3 regions of the Streptosporangium album genome follow, and region 1 is predicted to be linked to each of the others. Evidence: predicted binding sites of a transcription regulator. Region 1 holds the regulator's gene; each other region holds the start of a gene.

What was found. The regulator HrcA, encoded in region 1, represses chaperone genes, less so after heat shock. The targets are predictions, from matches to a motif close to TTGGCACTCTCNNNNNGAGAGTGCCAA.
Region 2: the regulator HrcA is predicted to act here: its motif matches at 2,968-2,994, upstream of groES (co-chaperone GroES).
Region 3: the regulator HrcA is predicted to act here: its motif matches at 4,466-4,492, upstream of groL (chaperonin GroEL).

The regions. Positions count from the first base shown of each region.
Region 1 is NZ_JACHJU010000002.1:317,675-324,695, forward strand. Features, by position in the region: gene FHR32_RS25095 (glycoside hydrolase family 18 protein) at 1-702, opposite strand, end outside; gene hemW (radical SAM family heme chaperone HemW) at 1,150-2,361, shown strand; gene FHR32_RS25105 (DUF4870 domain-containing protein) at 2,374-2,985, opposite strand; gene FHR32_RS25110 (DUF3097 domain-containing protein) at 3,013-3,828, opposite strand; gene FHR32_RS25115 (hypothetical protein) at 3,884-4,600, opposite strand; gene hrcA (heat-inducible transcriptional repressor HrcA) at 4,784-5,797, shown strand; gene dnaJ (molecular chaperone DnaJ) at 5,810-6,946, shown strand; gene FHR32_RS25130 (16S rRNA (uracil(1498)-N(3))-methyltransferase) at 6,980-7,021, shown strand, end outside.
Region 2 is NZ_JACHJU010000001.1:3,996,865-4,003,885, forward strand. Features, by position in the region: gene FHR32_RS19420 (coiled-coil domain-containing protein) at 54-1,364, opposite strand; gene FHR32_RS19425 (class I SAM-dependent methyltransferase) at 1,556-2,722, opposite strand; gene groES (co-chaperone GroES) at 3,085-3,396, shown strand; gene groL (chaperonin GroEL) at 3,486-5,108, shown strand; gene FHR32_RS19440 (sigma-70 family RNA polymerase sigma factor) at 5,385-6,023, shown strand; gene FHR32_RS19445 (hypothetical protein) at 6,106-6,309, shown strand; gene FHR32_RS19450 (DUF5319 family protein) at 6,270-6,647, opposite strand; gene guaB (IMP dehydrogenase) at 6,818-7,021, shown strand, end outside.
Region 3 is NZ_JACHJU010000005.1:180,948-187,968, forward strand. Features, by position in the region: gene vph (viomycin phosphotransferase) at 1-219, shown strand, start outside; gene FHR32_RS37215 (hypothetical protein) at 320-742, opposite strand; gene FHR32_RS37220 (hypothetical protein) at 764-1,168, opposite strand; partial or broken gene FHR32_RS47515 (hypothetical protein) at 1,776-1,897, shown strand; gene FHR32_RS47520 (Tn3 family transposase) at 1,955-2,269, shown strand; gene FHR32_RS37230 (alpha/beta fold hydrolase) at 2,291-2,527, opposite strand; gene groL (chaperonin GroEL) at 2,731-4,353, opposite strand; gene FHR32_RS37240 (TetR/AcrR family transcriptional regulator) at 4,571-5,185, shown strand; gene FHR32_RS37245 (EamA family transporter) at 5,947-6,780, opposite strand; gene FHR32_RS37250 (ArsR/SmtB family transcription factor) at 6,837-7,021, shown strand, end outside.

The DNA.
Region 1 (7,021 bases):
GGCGTCGTCCTGGTCGATGGACCACATCATGGAGCCGCCGAGCCCTCTGAGGCGGATGTAGGCCGCCTTCTGGAGCAGCGTGGCGGGATCGTCGTAGGACCAGAACTCGTTTCCGTCGTAGATCCAGACGCTGCCGGTCAGCAGGTCGCGGTAGCGCCTGCCCGGCTTGTTCACCAGGTTCTTGTAGTCGTCGCTACCGGCCGCCCAGGTGCCGTACAGGCCGTTCCTGCCGCCGGTGACGCCGGTCCAGCCCTGCCCGTACGCCGGGACGCCGACCACGAGCTTCCTGGCCGGGGCGCCGCGGGACAGGTAGTCGCGGACGGTCTGGTCCACGCTGTACTTCACCGGGTTGGGGTCGCGCCGGTCGGTGAGCAGGTTGGCGTTGTGACCTGTGCGGTTCTCCCACGAGCCGTGCAGGTCATAGCCCTGGACGGTGGCGAAGGTGAGCTGCTTGAAGACGTCGCGGACCTCGAAGCCCGCGTCGATCTTCGCTACCGCGGCGGGCAGGAAGGCGGTCAGCTCGCTCCGCCGGTCCAGCTCGTCCATCTGGCGGCGGAGTTCGGTGACGAAGAGGGTGAAGTTCCGCCGGTCCTCGGGCCGGATGACGTTGCCGTCGTTGCCGGAGGAGCCCGGCCACTCCCAGTCCAGGTCGATGCCGTCGAAGACGCCGGCCCCGGTGCCGGGCGCTGCCAGTCCGCCCACGCGTCGGCGGAGACACAGTCTCCCTGGGCGCCGACGGAACCGAAGGCGTAGTTGATGTGCGTCAGCTTGGCGGCGGCACCGCTGGCATCCAGGTCCTTGACGTGGTAGTTGCGGGCGTAGATCCCCCACTGGATGAAGTACGCGACCCGTTTGAAGCGGTCGCCGTGGTCCGGGGCGGTCTGCGCCTGAGCCGGGGCCGGCAGGGCTGTCGCCGTGAGGCCGGCGGCAAGGGCCACCGCGAGCATGTGCCGGAGGAGTCTCCGCACGGGCTTCTCCACTTGCTTGGAGTAGTAACTTATAGGAAACTTTCCTTTAAGTTTTCACGGATCGTAGACCTGGGTGATCTACGCGTCAACGGTCTGCCGGAGATTCGCCGTCCCGGACGGCGCCGGGCGGTTTCCGGACCCGTGTCCCGGGCATCGCGGCCGGAGCGGCAGACTTGGTGTCGTGCCATCCACACTTCCCGACGGTGACCCCGTACCGGCCTCGGGCCGGCTCCCCGACAGCGCGCTCCACGGGCTCGGCGGGCGGCCCTTCGGCTTCTACGTCCACGTGCCCTTCTGTGTGACCCGCTGCGGCTACTGCGACTTCAACACCTACACGGCGTCCGAGCTGGGCCCGGGCGCCTCGCACAAGGACTACGCCGACACCGCCGTGGACGAGGTACGGCGGGCACGTGCCAACCTCGGCGACGTGGACCTGCCGGTCGAGACCGTGTTCTTCGGCGGGGGCACCCCCACCCTGCTGCCCGCGGCGGACCTGGTCCGGATCCTGGGCGCGATCGAGGAGGAGTTCGGGCTCGCTCCCGGCGCCGAGGTGACCACCGAGGCCAACCCCGAGTCCGTGGACCCGTCCTACCTGGCCGAGCTCCGGGCCGGTGGGTTCACCCGGATGAGCTTCGGCATGCAGAGCGCCCGCGAGCACGTGCTCGCGGTGCTGGACCGCCGGCACACGCCCGGCCGCCCGGCGCGCGCCGTACAGGAGGCCAGGGAGGCCGGGTTCGACCACGTCAACCTCGACCTGATCTACAGCACGCCGGGGGAGAGCGACGACGACTGGCGCGCCTCGCTGGCGGCGGCGATCGAGGCCGGGCCCGACCACGTGTCGGCCTACTCGCTGATCGTCGAGGACGGCACCAGGCTGGCCGCCAGAATCCGGCGCGGTGAGCTGCCGATGCCCGACGACGACGTGGCCGCCGACCGTTACCTCATCGCCGACGCCATGCTCGCCGAGGCCGGGTTCGAATGGTATGAGGTGTCCAACTGGGCGACCTCGGAGGCCGGACGCTGCCGTCACAACCTGCTCTACTGGACCGGCGGCGACTGGTGGGGGGTCGGCCCCGGCGCGCACAGCCACGTCGGGGGCACCCGGTGGTGGAACGTCAAGCATCCGGCGGCCTACGCCCAGCGCCTGTCCTCCGGCGTCTCGCCCGCGCACGCGCGCGAGGTGCTCACTCCGCAGGACAGGGCGGTGGAGCGGCTGATGCTGGAGCTCAGGCTCGCCCAGGGCTTCCCGCTCAAGGAGATCGAACGGCCGCCGGTGGTCGCCCGGGCGCTGGCCGACGGCCTGCTGGAGGCGGAGCCGTTCAAGACGGGCCGCGCGGTGCTGACACTGCGCGGCCGTCTCCTGGCCGATGCCCTGGTCCGCGATCTGACATGAGATCGTCCGCGTTCAGCTGACGAATCGGATGCTCAGCGGGTAGCGGTAGTTCTCGCCCCGGTTGGCCGAGACAGCAGCGATGATCATGAAGATGAGCGACCCGATCCAGACCACCGGCATCAGGAGGAATCCGATCAGCACGAAGGCCAGGACCCAGGAGACCATGTAGGCGATCACCAGGGTGAGCTGGAAGTTGAGTGCCTCGGCCGCCTGGTCGCGCACGTAGGGGGACTCGTCCTTCTTCACGAGATACATCACCAGAGGGCCGGCGAACCACGTCAGCAGGCCCAGCAGATGGGCGAGCATCGCCATAGTGGTGTCGTCGCCGCCGGGTCGGGGGCCGTACGTCCCCGGCGGTGCCGGGTGCCCGTACCCGGGCGGTGGCCCGTACCCGCCGTACGGCCCGGGCGGCTGGTAGGCGTCCTGGTAGCCGTAACCCCCTGTTCCGTACGGCGGGGCGGCGGGAGGCGGGTAGCCCTGGCCGCTCTGTCCGTACGGCGAGGCGGGAGGCGGCGGGTTGCCTTGACCGGGCTGGGTGTGACCGGATCGAGGCGGCTGATCGATGTGTCCGGTGTGCTCGTCGTCCGCGGATTCCTGTCGCGGGCCGTCGGGACTGTCACTCATGACCCCTCCTGATGGGGTGTGGCGGGGTTAGTCGTCTTCGCTCGGAGCGGTCACGAAGTCGATCAGCTCCTCGACCGGGCCGAGGAGCTCCGGCTCCAGATCGGCGTAGGTGGTGACCGATCCGAGAATACGGCGCCAGGCGTCTCTGGGCTCCAGATCCCAGCCCAGGGCGGCGATGACCCCCTCTTTCCAGGGGAGACCACGCGGGACCGCCGGCCAGGAGGCGATCTTCAGCACCGAGGGCCTGACCGCCTGCCAGACGTCCACGAACGGGTGCCCGACGATCAGCACGTGCGGTGAGGAGACCTGGGAGGCGATCCGGCTCTCCTTCGATCCGGGGATCAGGTGGTCGACGAGCACGCCCAGACGGCGGTCCGGACCGGGACCGAACTCCGCCACGATCGAGGGCAGGTGGTCGATCCCCTCCAGATACTCCACGACCACGCCCTCGACCCGGAGGTCGTGGCCCCAGACCTTCTCCACGAGCGCCGCGTCGTGCACGCCCTCCACGTAGATCCGGCTCTCCTTGGCCACCCTGGCCCGCAGGCCCTCCACCGCGATGGAGCCCGAGGCGCTCCGCCGGGGAGCCTGCGGCGCGGTGGCGGGCCGTACCAGCGTCACCACCTTGCCCTCCAGGAGGAAGGCGGCGGGCTCCAGCGGGAACAGCCGCCGTCGCCCGAACCGGTCCTCCAGCGTGACGGCTTCCTTGTCGCAGGCCACCACGGCGCCGCAGAAGCCGCCGTCGACGTCCTCCACGACCAGGTCGAGCTCGGCGGGGACCTGGGGGATCTTTCCCTTGAGAGGGCGCCGCCAGTTCTCCGCAAGCACGTCACGCTCGTACATCAGCCACCGCCCACTCTCTCGCCATGGATCAAGGGGACGGTAGCAAAAGCCACGATCACCCGCTGTACGGTCCGGGAGGTCCCCACTGCGAGACCGCCGCCTGGCGCTTGCGGGCGCCGCTCCGCCTCACCAGTACGACGATCGTGACGACGACCGCCAGCAGGAAGCCTGCGCTCGGCACCGCGACCAGCGCGACCGTTCCGCCCATCAGAGAGCCGGTGACGAGTTCCCTGCCCACGCCGAACCTGGCGCTCGACGCCTCGGGGGTGGTGCACGTGAGCTGGTAGTCGCCCTTCTTGTCCACCCCCACCCGCAGAGCCATCTCCCAGATGACGCCGTCCGCGGTCACGGTCTGCTGGACGCTCGGCCGCTGGAGCCTGACCGTTCCCGGATCGCCCTGGATCTGGCACTCGTACGTGGTGCCCGCCACGGCCGAGACGTAGATGGCGGGCCTGTCCGCCGGATCGAGCGGGACCGTCACGGTCTTGCCCGCGTCGAACGAGCCGGTGGGCGCGGCGTCGGTGATGGCGCCGACGAGGCCGCCGGCGAAGCCGGCGACCCCGACGATCACGCTGAGCACGAAGACGAGCCAGGCGCCGACGATCCATCCGACACTGGGCTTGATCTTCGCCTTCGGTCCGGGTCCCTGAGGCGCGCCGTAGCCGGGGGGCGCGTAGCCGTAGGAGGGGGCGCCCTGCTGCTGCGGGCCATAGGGCTGCTGAGGCGCGCCGTAACCTGGTGCGCCCGATGGGGGTACAAAATCATGGGACATGTCATAAATTGTGGGTCTTGCCGCTTGTATAGCGATAGCAGTCGGCTTGACGACTACTTGGCTCTGCCATCCTGACGTCGTGTCATCGCACCCCGCGAGCAGGGGCCGTACACTTGGCACTCGGGAACACAGAGTGCCAGACCTGGCGTTTCACGTTCGGGTGTGGGCAGGGAGGTGAGCGCGTTGGTCGACGACCGTAAGTTGGCGGTGCTCCGCGCCATCGTCGAGGACTACGTGTCCACCAACGAGCCGGTGGGCTCCAAGGCCCTCGTCGAACGGCACAACCTGGGTGTCTCGCCCGCGACCATCCGTAACGACATGGCGGTGCTGGAGGAGCAGGGCTACATCGCCCAGCCCCACACCAGCGCCGGCCGGGTCCCCACCGACAAGGGCTACAGGCTGTTCGTCGACCGGCTTTCGCGGGTGAAGCCGCTGTCGAGCGCGGAGAAGAAGGCCATCGAGACCTTCCTCGCCGGCGCCGTGGACATCGACGACGTCGTCATGCGCACGGTGCGGCTGCTGGCACAGCTCACCCGTCAGGTCGCCGTCGTGCAATACCCCACGCTGACCAACTCCACGGTCCGCCACGTCGAGCTGGTCCCGCTGAGCGAGCGCCGGCTGATGTTCGTGCTCATCACCAACACGGGACGGGTCGAGCAGCGCGTGGTCGAGCTGCCCGACGTGGTCGACGAGAACCGGGTCGCCCATCTGCGCGCGACTCTCAACGCCTGCCTGGACGGGTGCGGGCTGGCCTGTGTCCCGGACATGGTCGCCGATCTGCCCGCCCGGCTTCCGGCGGAGGACCGGCCGCTCGCGGCCACGGTTCTGTCGGTGCTGCTGGAGTCCCTGGTGGACCGGCATGATGAAAAGATTGTCTTCGCCGGGGCCGCCAACCTCGCGGGAGCCGACTTCACCGTCGGACTCCGCGATGTGCTGGAGGCTCTGGAAGAGCAGGTCGTGCTCATGCGCCTGCTCGGTGAGACCTCCGACGTGTCGGCGCTGACGGTGCGGATCGGCTCGGAGAACCCCTACACGGGTCTCCAGGGCACATCGATCGTCGCCGCCGGATACGGTTCGGGGGACAAGCAACTGGCCCGGCTCGGTGTGCTGGGTCCGACGCGAATGGACTACCCGGTCACGATGGGCGCGGTGCGCGCGGTGGCACGCTACGTCAGCCAGATCCTGGCTGCATCCTAAGAGGTCAACTAAGTGGCTAAGAGCGACTACTACGGCACCCTCGGGGTGCGCCGCGACGCCAGTGCGGAAGAGATCAAGAAGGCGTACCGCCGCCTGGCGCGAGAGCTGCATCCCGACGTGAACCCCGATCCTGAGACCCAGGAGCGGTTCAAGGACATCACGCAGGCCTACGAGGTGCTGTCCGATCCCAACAAGCGCCAGATGTACGACATGGGAGCCGATCCGTTCGCCTCGGGTGCCGGCGCGCAAGGTTTCGGGGCGGGCTTCCCGTTCAGCGACATCATGGACGCCTTCTTCGGAGCGGCCGGCGGCGGCGGTGGTCGCGGTCCCCGGTCACGTGCCCGCCGGGGCCGCAACGCCACCATCCGGGTGGAGCTCGACCTGAGCGAGTCGGCCTTCGGCACCACCCGTGAACTGGTGGTCGACACCGCCGTGCTCTGCGAGGTCTGCACGGGCTCCGGCGCCGCAGCCGGCACCCACCCCGACACCTGTGACATGTGCCATGGCCGCGGCGAGGTCTCCCAGGTCACACGGTCCTTCCTGGGGCAGGTCATGACCTCCCGTCCCTGCCCCCAGTGCGGTGGATTCGGTTCGATCATCCGCAACCCCTGCCAGGAGTGCTCCGGCGACGGCCGGGTCCGCACGCGGCGGACCATCAAGGTCCGCATCCCGGCAGGAGTGGAGGACGGCACCCACATCCAGCTCGCCGGCGAAGGCGAGATCGGTCCCGGTGGCGGCCCGCCCGGCGACCTGTTCCTGGAGATCGTCGAGCGTCCGCACGAGATCTTCGAACGCCGGGGCGACGATCTGCACTGCACCGTGCAGATCCCCATGACCGCCGCCTCGCTGGGCACCATCCTGACCATGGAGACGCTCGACGGCGCGGAGGAGCTCGACATCCGGCCGGGCACCCAGTCCGGGCAGACCATCCCGCTCTACGGCCGGGGCGTCCAGCACCTCAACGAGACCGGCCGCGGCGATCTGCTGATCCACGTCAATGTGGAGACGCCCGCCCGCCTCGACCCGGCCCAGGAGGAGCTCATGCGCGAGCTCGCCAAGCTCCGTGGCGAGGAGCGCCCGCCCGGCAAGTTCGCCCCCGGCCAGCAGGGATTCTTCTCCCGGCTACGGGACGCTTTCAATGGCCGCTGACAGAGGCGCCCGTCGGCACGCCTCCAACGGCCGATGACGGTCCCGGTCTTCCTGGCCGAGGCGGCCGATCTGGCC
Region 2 (7,021 bases), on a different contig from region 1:
CGCTCCGCACCGGCGTCGGATGACTCCCGGGAGGGGGCGGCGGCCGTGCCGGTTCAGTCCTTGTCGCCCCGGGTGGGGCGGAGGAGGGCTTCGGCGAGGGTCAGCATGGTCTCCTCAAGGGCACTCAGACTGCGGCTGAGCTCGGTGCGGGCGGGCTCCATCGTCTCGCTGAGCGCCTCGGTGAGCTGCTCGCGGTCGGGCTGGGCGCGGAGCATGCCGGCCAGGTGGGCGAGGGCGGCCTGGGCCTGGCTGACGCGCTCGTCCAGGGAGTCGAAGCGCCTGGCGTGATCACCTGCCTGGTCGCCGACGACCTCGCGGATGTTCAGGACGGCGGGTAGCCGGCCGACACGCTGGTCGACGGCCTCCACCCGATCGTCGAGGTCCTGCAGGCGCAGCCCGAGCTTCTCCGTGTGACCGTCCAGCGTGGACAGACGGGAGTCGACGGCGTCGACACGGCCGGCGATGCGGCCCTCGACGTCGTAGAGCCGCTCGTCGAGCGTGTCGAAACGGTCGTCGTGGCGGTCCGTGATCTCCCTCAGGTGGGGTCCCACGCCGGTCATCCGCTCACCCAGGGCGGCGAGGTGCCCGTCGATCCCGCTCAGCCGGCCGTCCAGTCCGTCGATCCGGCCCTCGACACCGTCGGCCCTGCCGTCCGTCCGGGACACGAGCAGGCTGACCCTGCCGTTGACCTGTTCGACGGCGGCGAGCAGCCGGTCGGTCGCGTCGCTGACGGTCTTCCGCACGGTCGTCGAGAGGTCGAGCATCCCGGACTCAAGGCGCTCGGCACGCTGGACGAGGTCGGCCAGCGACCTGTCCAGCCGGGTGAACCGGGTGGCCGCCGCCTCCATGCCGGCCTGTAACCGGCCGAGGCGCTGGGCCAGCTCGCTCACACCGTCACCGACGCCCCGGGTGTCGTCCGCGATCGACCGGAGACGGATGAGGGCCTCGTCCACGTTCTCGCCGACGGCGCCGACATCGGCCCACAGGCTCGGCAGCTCGCCGAGGGGCGTGACCCGGTCATGGACGGAGCTGACGCGCTCTCCCATGGCGTCCACCCGGTCGCGGACCACCTCGACGTGCTGGGCGAGACCTTCGGCCCACGCCGGTGGGCGGACGGCGATGTCATCCAGCAGGCCGTGGACGGACTCCAGCGAGCCGCCCAGCCCGCCGAGCTCGCGCTCCCTGACCTCGCGCAGCGACCACTCCATGCCCTCCAGGCGTTGGCGGATCTCGTCCAGCACGGTGTCCTGGGTGTGCTGCTCGGACACGTGATCCTGGGTGGCGCGGGCGAGGAGCTCGCGCATCCGGTCGGAGATGGCGGCCTGGCTGCCTGTCTGGAGCGGGGTGGGGGAAGAGTGATCCACCGAGAACTCCTTCACCCGCCGACGTTCAGCCGTGCGGTGGGATTGGTCCGGTCTGCTGAAGAACGCGGTTGAACCGCACGCGGAGAAAGAACTCCCGCGCGACAACCCTAGCCTCTGGATCAAGGTTTTCAGTGGGGAGTTTAAAAGAACGTGATTGCCGGTGCATTGTCCAAGTTAATCGTTTTTGCAGGTCAGGAAGGAGTGCAAATGAGGGCAAACGGCTTCTCTATAATTCGCGTGAGAATAACCACGGCCGACTTTTCGCCGGAAAGTCGCAGGTCTTTCCGCAGGCGGTCGACGTCGACCGCGGAGCCGCGCTTTTTGATCGTCGCATTGCCGACCCCGCGCTCGCGGAGCGCGGCCCGCAGCCGTTTGAGTGAGAACGGCAACACCTCGTGGACCTCGTACCGGGACGCCCATGGGGTCCGCGACGCGACGTCTCCGGTGATGTAGGCGATGTGCGGGTCGAGCAGGTGGCCGCCGACCATCGCGGCGATCTCCGCGACGAGGTGGGCACGGATCGCCGCGCCGTCCGGCTCGTACACGTAACGGCCGACGGGGCCGTGTCCGGCGGGGCCGAGCCCGGGATCGGGCGTCAGCGTCACGCCCGCGGGCAGGATCGTCGCCCTGCGTTCCACGTCGCCCGCCGACTCCCCGCACCAGATCACGGCCTCCTTGACGTCACCCTTGTAGGAGACCCATTCGGTCTCGGCGCCGGCGGGGAGGAACGCGTAGGGGATGCCCGGGGCGACCTTCAGGCAGGCGGCCTCCGCCTTCGCCACCATCTCCAGCACGTCGGGCCACGGCGGCGAGTAGGCCATCGGGTCGAAGGTCCTGCCCCGCGCGGTGCGGCGGGCGGGGTCGGCGAACAGGACGTCGAAGGCGGCCGGGTCCAGCGTGGCGGCGTCGGCCGCACGGACCGAGACCAGCTCTCCGAAGCCGAGGGCGTCGGCGTTGGCCTGGGCGATCGCGGCGGTGAGCGGGTCGGCGTCCACGGCCTCCACCTCGCATCCCGCCCTGGCCAGCGCGAGGAGGTCGCCTCCGATGCCGCAGCACACGTCGGCGACCCGGGAGCCCGGCGGGATGCGGCGTGCCCGGTGGTCGGCGACCTCGCGGCGGGTGGCCTGTTCCAGGCCGCCCGATGTGAAATACATGACATCGGCGTCGGCGCCGAACTTCTCCGCGGCGCGTCGCCGGAGCATGGCCTGGGTGAGCGCGGCGGAGGTCAGGCCCGCGTCGTAGGTCTTCCTGAGGCGCGTCACCGCCGCCACCGGATCGTCGCCGACGATCTCGGCCGCCGCTCCCAGGGCCTCCTGGCCGCGCGGCGTCAGCAGCTCACGGAATGCGTCAAGGTCCACGTCGTCCGACGTTACCGCCTCAGCTCAGCAGGTCGGCGAGGTCGTCCGCCGTCCACCGTGGCGTTGTCGCCGTCACCATGCGTGGTCATCGACTCACATTCCGCCAGATCTCGCCCTAATCCTCCCGCATGTTCCCCGAAAGCGGGAGGTCGTGACCTCCGGAAAGGGGAGGGGGCGATGTTCGCCGGAAGCACACACGGGCGGTTCGTGTTGACTGTCAAGCCCTCCTTGCATACTGTTCCGTATTGGCACTCTCCCCTTGAGAGTGCCAAATCATATGCGACGAGGCAGGTCTGACACCCGCGACGGCAGACCGCTGGTCGCCTCTTCTAGATCATTCAAATCTGAAGGGGAGGTCCGACGTGACGACCGCCACCAAGGTTCCCGTTAAGCCGCTCGGCGACCGCATCGTGGTCCAGCCGCTTGAGGCCGAGCAGACCACCGCTTCCGGCCTTGTTATCCCGGACACCGCCAAGGAGAAGCCGCAGGAGGGCAAGGTCCTCGCGGTGGGCCCCGGCAACTGGGACGAGGACGGCGACAAGCGGATTCCGCTCGACGTCAAGGAGGGCGACATCGTCCTCTACAGCAAGTACGGCGGCACCGAGGTGAAGTACGGAGGCGAGGAGTACCTGGTGCTCTCCGCCCGCGACGTGCTCGCCATCATCGAGAAGTAGTTCACGCTTCATAAAGATGACGTATCGAGCCCCGGGCCGCGTGAGCGCCCGGGGCTTTGATACGCCGACGTACTTCAGAGAGGATTGACATGCCGAAGATCCTGTCGTTCGAGGAGGACGCACGCCGCGCTCTTGAGCGTGGTGTGAACGCCCTCGCGGACGCCGTGAAGGTGACTCTCGGCCCGCGGGGCCGCAACGTCGTCATCGACAAGAAGTTCGGTGCGCCGACCATCACCAATGACGGTGTCACCATCGCTCGCGAGGTCGAGTTGGAGGCGCCGTACGAGAACCTCGGCGCCCAGCTCGCCAAGGAAGTCGCCACCAAGACCAACGACGTCGCCGGTGACGGCACCACCACCGCGACCGTCCTCGCTCAGGCGATGGTCCGCGAGGGCCTGCGCAACGTCGCCGCCGGGGCCCAGCCCCTGTCGCTCAAGCGGGGCATCGACATCGCGGCCCGGGCCGTCAGCGACAAGCTGATCGAGTCCGCCCGTCCGGTCGAGGACAAGAAGGAGATCGCGAACGTAGCGACGATCTCCGCGCAGGACGCCAAGATCGGTGAGCTGATCGCCGAGGCGTTCGACAAGGTGGGCAAGGACGGTGTCATCACCGTCGAAGAGTCCAACACCATGGGCCTGGACCTGGAGTTCACCGAGGGTCTCCAGTTCGACAAGGGCTACCTGTCGCCCTACATGGTCACCGACCAGGAGCGCATGGAAGCGGTCCTGGAGGACCCCTACATCCTGATCACCCAGGGCAAGATCGCCTCTGTCGCGGACTTCCTGCCGCTGCTGGAGAAGATCGCGCAGACCAAGAAGGCGCTGCTCGTCATCGCCGAGGACGTCGAGGGTGAGGCCCTGGCCGTCCTGGTCACGAACAAGATCCGCGGCACCTTCACCTCCGTCGCCGTCAAGGCGCCGGGCTTCGGTGACCGTCGCAAGGCGATGCTGCAGGACATCGCGGTCCTCACCGGTGGCCAGGTGGTCAGCGAGGAGGTCGGTCTCAAGCTGGAGAACGTCGGCCTCGAGGTGCTCGGCACCGCCCGCCGCGTCGTGATCACCAAGGACGCCACCACCGTCGTGGACGGTGCCGGCGACGAGCAGGCGATCTCCGACCGGGTCAGGGAGATCAGGCACGCCATCGAGCAGTCCGACTCCGACTGGGACCGCGAGAAGCTTCAGGAGCGCCTCGCCAAGCTCGCCGGCGGCGTCTCCGTGCTGAAGGTCGGCGCGGCCACCGAGGTGGAGCTCAAGGAGAAGAAGCACCGCCTTGAGGACGCCATCTCCGCGACCCGTGCGGCGATCGAGGAGGGCATCGTCTCCGGCGGCGGCTCCGCGCTCATCCACGTGGCCAAGGTCCTGGACGACCTCGGCCTGTCCGGTGACGAGGCGACCGGTGTCGCCGTGGTCCGCAAGGCGCTCATCGAGCCGGCTCGCTGGATCGCCGAGAACGCCGGCCGCGAGGGCTACGTCGTGACGACCAAGGTCGCGGAGCTCGCCGTCGGCCAGGGCTTCAACGCCGCCACCGGCGAGTACGGCGACCTGATCGCCCAGGGGGTCATCGACCCGGTCAAGGTCACCCGCTCGGCCGTCCAGAACGCCGCCTCCATCGCCGGCATGCTGCTGACGACCGAGGCCCTCGTGGTGGACAAGCCCGAGGAGGAGGCCCCGGCCGCCGGTGGTCACGGCCACGGCCACGGCCACGGTCACTGATCTTCATCGGATCCGGTACGGCCCGCGCCCCTCGGGGGGGACGCGGGCCGTTCTGTTTTCCGGTAAACCGAAAGGGGTCCCAAAGCGTCACCATGCTTCCCTCGGAAGACCAAACACTTCTCTAACAAATAATCGACATATTCGGCTATCCAATGAAATATTAAGGCACACCAAGGCCACCACTGTCATCGTTTGATTACCCTCCGTTATCTCCGCCTCAATGTGACCAATCCGTAGCCGTTTGCTATGACGACAGGCCGGATCAGGGCGGGCATCATGCCTAACGTGACCGAGGGATGCGTCGCCGACGCCAAAAGTGGGGTAAGGCTTGCGACGAGATCTGAAGGGGTCGCCCATAGGGATGATCTCAAGGATCTGACGAGCCTCGCCGTTCAGGGGGATCGCAGCGCGATCGAAAGCCTGATCGCGCAGTTACGGCCAATGGTCGTCCGTTACTGCCGTGCTCGTCTCGGCCGGGTTTCCGGCCAATATCACATCGCGGACGACGTGGCCCAGGAGGTGTGCATCGCGGTCCTGTCCGCTCTGCCCCGCTACCGTGACATGGGACGCCCGTTCGCGTCCTTCGTCTTCGGTATCGCCTCCCACAAGGTGGCCGACGCGCTGCGCAGCTCCGTACGCTCCGCCGTACCCACCCAGGACCTCCCGGACGGGCCTGACGAGGGCCCGGGACCGGAGGAGACCGTGGTCCGCTACATCGAGGCCGAGCACGCCCGCAGGCTGCTCGAAAGGCTCCCGGACAATCAGCGCCAGCTGCTGATGCTCAGGGTGGTGGCGGGCCTCTCCGCGGAGGAGACGGGTAATGTACTGGGCATGTCAGCAGGTGCGGTCCGTGTCGCCCAGCATCGGGCGCTGGCCCGGCTACGGGCGATGGCGGAGCTGGAGTCGATAGCTTGACCGGGGAGCAACCGGCCCGGCACGGGCGCGCAGCGCGGGGTGGGGCTCACGGTGCCGGCGAGGGCCCTGAGCGGGCGCTGCCATGACGACGGTCCATCCACGGCGTCCGGCCCGGCGATACGGGCCGGAGGAGGATCCGGCCGTCGCCGAGACCGACGCCGTCCTGGAGGCGCTCTCCCACAGGGAGCCCCTCCCCACCTCCGACGTCGCCGTCAGGCTGCTGTCCGCGCTGATCGACGACGTCGATCAGCGGTGCTCCTCGGTGTCGATCACACCGTCCACGTAGCCACGGGCGTAGTCCCAGGTGACATAGTCCGCGGGCTTGGGCCGGCAGGCGGGTTCGTGCACCTGCGGACGGCCCTTCTCGATCATCTGGCGGAGATTGCCGCGCAACAGCTCCCAGTCGAAGTAGTGCTGCTCGCCGCATTCCGGGCAGTCGAGGACCAGGCCGAGCACCCCCTGGGGCTCCAGCAGCGAACGGAAGACCTCCACGTCGGCCAGGTCGGTCATGGCCTCGTCGCGTTCGGCTGAGGTCAGCGGCTCGGGGTCGTCGGGCTCTCCCAGCGCCGCCGCCGGGTCGTCGGGGTCATCCGCGAACGGGTCGCGGGGGACATCGTCGAGCACTATCCCACCTTATGGCCTTGACCCGGCCAACAGGCCCCGAACTAGGCCGGTTACCCATGACCTGGCTTTTTCCCCCGGTGTCCTCCAGGTTTGGAGCCAGACTCTAAACTACGAACTGGGGGCCGGCGCCTTTCCCCACAAATGAGAGCGCCGCGGCAGGAGGGTTGCAGATGGCCAAGTTCACCGAACCGGGGCTCACGTTCGACGATGTGCTCCTGGTGCCCGCGTATTCCGATCTGCAGCCAGGTGAGGCTGACACCGGAACGCGGCTGTCGCGGGGGATCACCCTGCGCATTCCGCTGGTCTCAGCGGCGATGGACACGGTCACCGAGGCCCGCATGGCGGTGGCGATGGCCCGTCAGGGCGGCATCGGC
Region 3 (7,021 bases), on a different contig from region 1:
GTCACGCTCGGTGACCCCGCCAATGACCTCGCGGCCGTTGGCGCCAGCTACGGGAAGGACCTGCTGGACCGGGTCCTCGCATTGAGTGGCTGGTCGGGGAACGGCATGGCCGCCCGGATCGCCACGATCCGTAGCACGTTCGCCCTGCAGCAAGCCCTCTACGCGAACCGCGACGGCGACGAGGAAGAACTGGCGGACGGCCTGGCCGGCTACCGCTGAGCGCGTGCCGTTCACTCCTGCGCCGTGACCGTCTTCTCCCGCCACCGCTGGCCGCTATCGGGCAGGGCTGACAGCCGGCCGTAGAAGGGGCAGCAGATGATCAGGTGCAGTGCTCCCAGCCGCTCAACGTCTGGAAGGTCTGGCCGACCGAGTCGGAGAACCTGCCACCCCACTGGACGCACCTGTTGTTGGCGTACGCCCGCACCGGCCCGGCATAGGTCTTGTACTGGCCGCCGTCACGGTAGATGGTGGACGAGCCTTGCACCTGGATGCGTGCCTCGGTGAACGTCGAAGTGCCTGCCCCTCTGTCCTTTATCGCAACGACGCAGTTGTGACCGTTGCTGTTGTTGTAGAGCAGGTAGTACGTGCCCCACGGTGAGTCCGGCATCCGGTCGATGATCCGATAGCCAGACCCGCAGATGCTCTCAGGCGTTGCTGCACTGGCGGGTAGGGCAGGTGTCACAAGGGCCGCGGCGAGCGCGGTCACCACGGCAGCGCGAACGTAGGCACGGGAAGCGGTCATGATGAAAGGTCCTTTCGGTAATTATCCGCAGTGAGAAGCCGTGGGCGATGTGGACGCCTGTGTCGAATAGATTTTGCCGATCGCGAAGATGCACCGGCCCCCGGCGGGCAGCGAACGAGGTCCCGCGTAGTACTTGTACTGGCCGTCGTCGTAGTCCATGGCGCGCTGCTTGCAGGAGCTGGCCGGACTGGTTTCCTCACAGACGATCAGGTAAACCGCCATGAATTTGGAGGCGCCCCAGGTGGAACTGGACGAAACCGTTTTCGCGCAGTTGCGCTTGGTCGCGGAGTCGTAATAGACGTCCAGATGGCCGTATGTCTTAATCGGGATGTGCTCGATGAGCGAGCCGGAGCAGTCAGCGGCTTGCGCGGGGGACGCACCGGGCGCCACCAGCGCGACCATGACCAGCGATATTGTGGTCACCATCGATCGTAAGCTCATGCCGTCCTTTTTTCGGCTGGCCCGGTCGGTGGACCGGTGTCGGGGTTAAGGATCACTGCGCGCCCCGTAAAGGTCAAGAGGATCAAGGGCTCGCGAATCGGACTATTCAGGCATTTTCATGGCCTGAAGGTATAAGGTGCGTACATAATCCGAATTATGGTTGTTATGGGCATATGTAGCCCCGGTTTGCGGATGGCCGAAAGGTGGGCCGCGCGAGGTGGATCGGATGCCGGCGACCCGCCTCGCGGTATCGGCCTCGTGTTTGCTTCGCGATCAGATAGGTGTTCGCCACGGGGGGTGAGTTCGCCTATCACCGGAAAGCCTGGGATCTCGCCCGCGATGAGCAGGCCGCCTGAGGTCTGCGCATCGGCGAGGAGAAGACGTTCATTCTCCGAGAGGTTGCCGAAGTCGCAGCGGGGGCGATCCAGTCGAGGTTCCGGCGGGATCCGCCGCTGATGCATCCATCACGGATGGCCTCTCGGGCTCCTTCCAGGTAAGGCACGGCGGCGCTGTCGATGACGGCGGAGATGCCGCTTGCCCTGGCACTGCGGCACTGGAACGCGCACGGCTCAGCCACGTCGCCCAGAACTACCTGTCGGCCGAGATGTTCTCGCTGGCCAATGCCCCGTTGATCGAGGAACAGGCGAAGATCGGCTTCGCCCAGCAGTTCGGCGGTGGCCTGGTCGCCGCCATCGACGGGATGCGGTTCGCGGTCCCCTCCACCTACACCCGGCCCAACCGCAGGCAATTCGGGCAGAAACGCAGGCTGACCTGGCTCAACTCGGGGATGCGATCGCCATCTATGGCTGGATATTCAAGACCCGGCACATCCTCACCTACGCCGTCGAAGAACCCTACCGGCGCGACATCAAGGGCATCCGCAACCTGCAGGAGTTCCGCCACGCCCTGGCGCGGCTCCGGGCCGAGGGCTACCGGCTGGCCAGCGACGATGTTGCCCGCCTGTCGCCTTTCCAGCGCCAGCGCATCAACGTGATCGGGACCTACACTTTCGCGCTTCCCGACCTCGGCCTCGCCGGGATGCGGGACCTGCGCAACCCCGATGAACCGGATTGGGATGAGAAATGATCGGGGCCGACTGTGATCACCTCATCGACGATTCGCACGCCGCCCGCGAACACGCGTCTTGCCGAATCCGGGTTCGCTATGCGCCTGCGGTGGCCGGCAGCCGCGGATCGCGGCGGTGATGGCGGGCCAGAGCGGGCGGGGCAGGTCGTGGCCCATGCCGGGGAAGGTGATCAGCTTGGCGCTTGGGATGGCGGTGGCGCGGCCGCCGTCGGCGGTGACGAGGGGGTTGTGCCGTCCGTACAGGACGAGCGTGGGCACCACCACCGTGGCCAGGGCGTGCGGGGGTCGCGGAAGGCGAGGATGGCCGCGTTGTGGCGGCGCTCCGGCCGGATCCAGGCCACCGCACTGGTGGATCAGGCGGGCGAGCTCGCCGTGCCACGCCTGGTCCAGGTCGGGTAGGACCGTGCAGTACTGCGCGGTCCTACCCGAACCCGGGGTGCGAATCCCCTGGGCGACCCGGACTAGAAGTCCATGTCGCCGCCGGGCATGGCGGGAGCGGCCGTGGTCTTCTCGGGCTTTTCGGCGATGACGGCCTCGGTGGTGAGGAAGAGCGCCGCGATGGAGGCGGCGTTCTGCAGCGCGGAGCGCGTCACCTTGGCCGGGTCGATGATGCCCGCCTCGAACATGTTGACGTATTCGCCGGTGGCGGCGTTGAGGCCTTCACCGGGGGTGAGGTTGCGGACCTTCTCCACCACGACGCCGCCCTCGAGGCCGGCGTTGACGGCGATCTGCTTCAGCGGCTCCTCCAGTGCCTTGCGGACGATCGCGGCACCGGTGGCCTCGTCGCCGGTGAGCTCCAGCTTGTCGAAGGCCTTGGCGCCGGCCTGCAGCAGGGCCACGCCACCGCCGGGGACGATGCCCTCCTCGACGGCCGCCTTCGCGTTGCGGACGGCGTCCTCGATGCGGTGCTTGCGCTCCTTGAGCTCGACCTCGGTCGCCGCGCCGGCCTTGATGACGGCCACGCCGCCGGCCAGCTTGGCGAGACGCTCCTGGAGCTTCTCGCGGTCGTAGTCGGAGTCGGTGTTCTCGATCTCGGCGCGGATCTGGTTGACCCGGCCGGCGATCTGCTCGGCGTCGCCGGCACCGTCGACGATGGTGGTCTCGTCCTTGGTCACGACGACCTTGCGGGCGCGGCCGAGCAGGTCGAGGGTGGCGTTCTCGAGCTTGAGGCCGACCTCCTCGGCGATGACCTGACCGCCGGTCAGGATCGCGATGTCGCCCAGCATGGCCTTGCGGCGGTCACCGAAGCCCGGGGCCTTGACCGCGACCGACCGGAAGACGGCCTTCATCTTGTTGACGATCAGAGTGGCCAGGGCCTCGCCCTCGATGTCCTCGGCGATGATCAGCAGCGGCTTGCCGGATTGCACGATCTTGTCGAGCAGGGGCACCACGTCTCTGTTGGCGGAGATCTTGCCGCTCACGATCAGGACGTAGGGATCGTCCAGGACCGCTTCGAGCCGGTCGGGGTCGGTGATGAAGAGCGGGGCGATGTAGCCCTTGTCGAAGCGCATGCCCTCGGTGAGTTCGAGCTCCAGGCCGAAGGTGTTGCTCTCCTCGACGGTGATGACGCCTTCCTTGCCGGCCTTGTCCATCGCCTCGGCGATCATCTCGCCGATCTGCGGGTCGCCCGCGGAGATGGAGGCGGTGGAGGCGATCTGCGCCTTCGTCTCCACATTCCTGGCGAGGTGGGACAGTTCCTCGCTGACGCGTTCGACGGCGGCCTCGATGCCTTTTTTCAGGGGCATCGGGTTGGCGCCGGCGGCGACGTTGCGCAGGCCCTCGCGTACCAGGGCCTGGGCGAGCACGGTGGCGGTGGTGGTGCCGTCGCCGGCGACGTCGTCGGTCTTCTTGGCGACTTCCTTGACGAGCTCGGCGCCGATCTTCTCCCAGGGGTCCTCGAGCTCGATCTCCTTGGCGATGGAGACGCCGTCGTTGGTGATCGTGGGGGCGCCCCATTTCTTCTCCAGCACGACGTTGCGGCCCTTGGGGCCGAGGGTCACCTTGACGGCGTCGGCGAGCTGGTTCATACCGCGCTCGAGACCGCGCCGGGCGTTCTCGTCGAACGCAATCATTTTCGAAGCCATTGCTGCTCCTGCTCTTGATGGGGGCTCTCCGGGACGGCGCCCGCGACGGACGGTCTGCCGGCAGGTGGCCAACCTGCCGGCGGACCTCGCCGTCCCGGCATACGCCTTGTGGTTGGCACTCTCCAGGCGTGAGTGCCAGGCGTCCCGTCGCACTCTACCCACAACTTGCGTGGAACGCACGTAGTGCGCGTCACGCAGCATCGGGTAGGGTTGATCCATGAACGACGACGCCATGGACCTCCGGTCACGCAACAGGCAGGCCACTCGGGAGGCGATCAGCCACGCCGCGCTGAGCCTGGCCATCGAGCAGGGCCCCAACGGGCTGGCCCTTGTCCGCGTCCATGACATCGCCACGGCCGCGGGTGTCTCACCCCGCACCTACAACAACTACTTCTCCAGCAGGGAGGAGGCGATCTGCTCCTTCCAAGCCGACCAGTCCAGGCGTGCGGGACGGGCGCTGCGCTCCCGGCCCGCCGACGAGCCACTCGACCAGGCCATCATCACGGCCGTGATCGAGCTCTACACCAACCCCGAGCCCGACAAGGCCGGCCTGCGCATGATCATGTCGACGCCCGCGCTGGAGGGCGAGGCGCTGAAGGCGTTCACCATGGCGGAGGGCCCGCTCGCCGAGGCGATCGCGGCGCGCACCGGCACCGACCCCGGACGCGATCTGTTCCCTCCCGTCACGGCCGCCGCGGTCGCCGGCGCCATCCGCGTGGCGGGGCGGCACTGGCTCGAGCCCGGCAACACCGAATCCTTCGCCACCACCCTGCGCCGCGCCCTGTCTTTCGTCTTCCCCGCCGCGCCGCCCGAAGGCCCGCAGGATCGGTGACCAGCACGCACAGGCCCGGCGTTTGAGATATCGCCGATTCGGACAGGGCCCCGAAGGGGCGCCGGCGCCATGATGGGGCGTCGGCGGCGCGGCGTTGCCGCATGCTGCGGGTCAGGTCGGTGACCCGGTCGGCCAAGACGGCGGCCTGACGGGGCCGGTGGCGTTGCTCGTGCATCGCGCTGATGGCCTTGACCAGCAGCACCACGGCGACGGCCAGCGGGATCCAGTTGGTGGTGGCCGGGGCCCGCCGGCTGACGTGGGCGATCGCGGTGAAGTCACCACCGCGGTCCATCGTGCCGTTGCGGGTGGGGCGGATTTGGCCGGGGGCCTGGGCCGGCCAGGCCAGCGCGTCACCAGGTATATGCGAGACGACATGACAGCGACATGACAGGGAACGTGTTCTCTTCGGGCGACGTCAGGCTTGGTGATGACGCCGGTCGGCCCGCTGGCTAGATCTCCGATGTGACAGGGAAGCGCCCGTTCCCTGTCACGTCCACCGCGCTTGATCACATCTCTGACCTGGTCGTACGGGGCTCGCGTGTACCTGGTGACACGCTCCTCAACGACAGACCGATTCGTCGCGGTCCGGGCCGCTCCTCGAGGATCGACGAAACCTGACCCGTCCTTTCGTCGTGCAGGCCTCGCCGCCGCGGTGCACGACGAATCCCCGCGCTCTACGTGGCGGGCTCGAAGTCCTTGCCGCAGGCTCCGCAGGAGATCGATCCGCGCTCCCACGGAGTGAGCCGGCCCTTGAGGAATGCTCAGGTGGGGGAGGTGAGCAGGATGATCCCGAGAGTCACGGTCACCGCGGCCGTGACTCGGCGCCATCCGAAGCGTTCGGAGAAGAAGACGGCGCCGATGATTGCGCCCCACACGACACTGGTTTCGCGCAGGGCGGCGACCTGGGCCAGAGGGCTACGGGTCTGGGCCCACACCACGATGGCGTAGGCGAGCAGGGACACGATGCCGCCCGCCGCCGGCATCTGCCAGCCGGTGCGCAGCGCGGGGGCGACGGCGCGGCCGCGCACGGCCAGGGCCATGAGGGCGACCACGGATCCCTCCAGGAGGAACAGCCAGGCGATGTAGGGCAGAGGATGGGAGGTGCGTCGCACGCCGAGCCCGTCCACGACGGTGTAGGCCGCGATCGACAGGCCGGTCAGCAGCGCGGCGGTGACGGCCGGGCCGGTGACGGCGGTGCGGTGCCGGGCGACGGCGAGTGCGACCAGCCCGCCGCACACCACGACCAGGCCAGCGAGCTGGAGCGGGCTCAGCCGCTCGCCCAGGACGGCGCCGGCGACGGCGACCAGGAGCGGCGCGCTGCCCCGCGCCAGCGGATAGACCTGGCCGAAGTCGCCGAGGTCATAGGAGCGGATCAGTAGTGCGGTGTAGGCGACGTGCAGGACCACCGAGGTGAGCAGGAACGGCCAGGCCGGCCCCGCCGGCGGCCCGGCGGCCACCGCGACCGGCAGGGACACCAGCGCGGAGGCGGCGCCCATCACCACGAACGCGGCGTACCGGTCAGGGACGGCTTTGGCCAGGGCGTTCCAGACAGCGTGCAGAAGCCCGGCGAACAGGATGGCAAGTGCGGTGACCATGGTGCTCACCCCACCGCCGGTCCGGCTGGGCCGACAGTGATTTAGCCTGGGCCTCAATGCACGAGCTGATCCTGGACGTCGGCGACCTCGCCGAGACCCGCTTCGCCCTCTCCCCGCTGCTGGAGACGGTGCTCAGCCTGCGCATCTGGCACCAGCCCGGCTATTATGTCCGGCAACGTCCCTGGCTGGCGGTGGCCGCGCGCGGTCTCGGCGACCTCGACATCGCCTTGCTGCTGGCCCT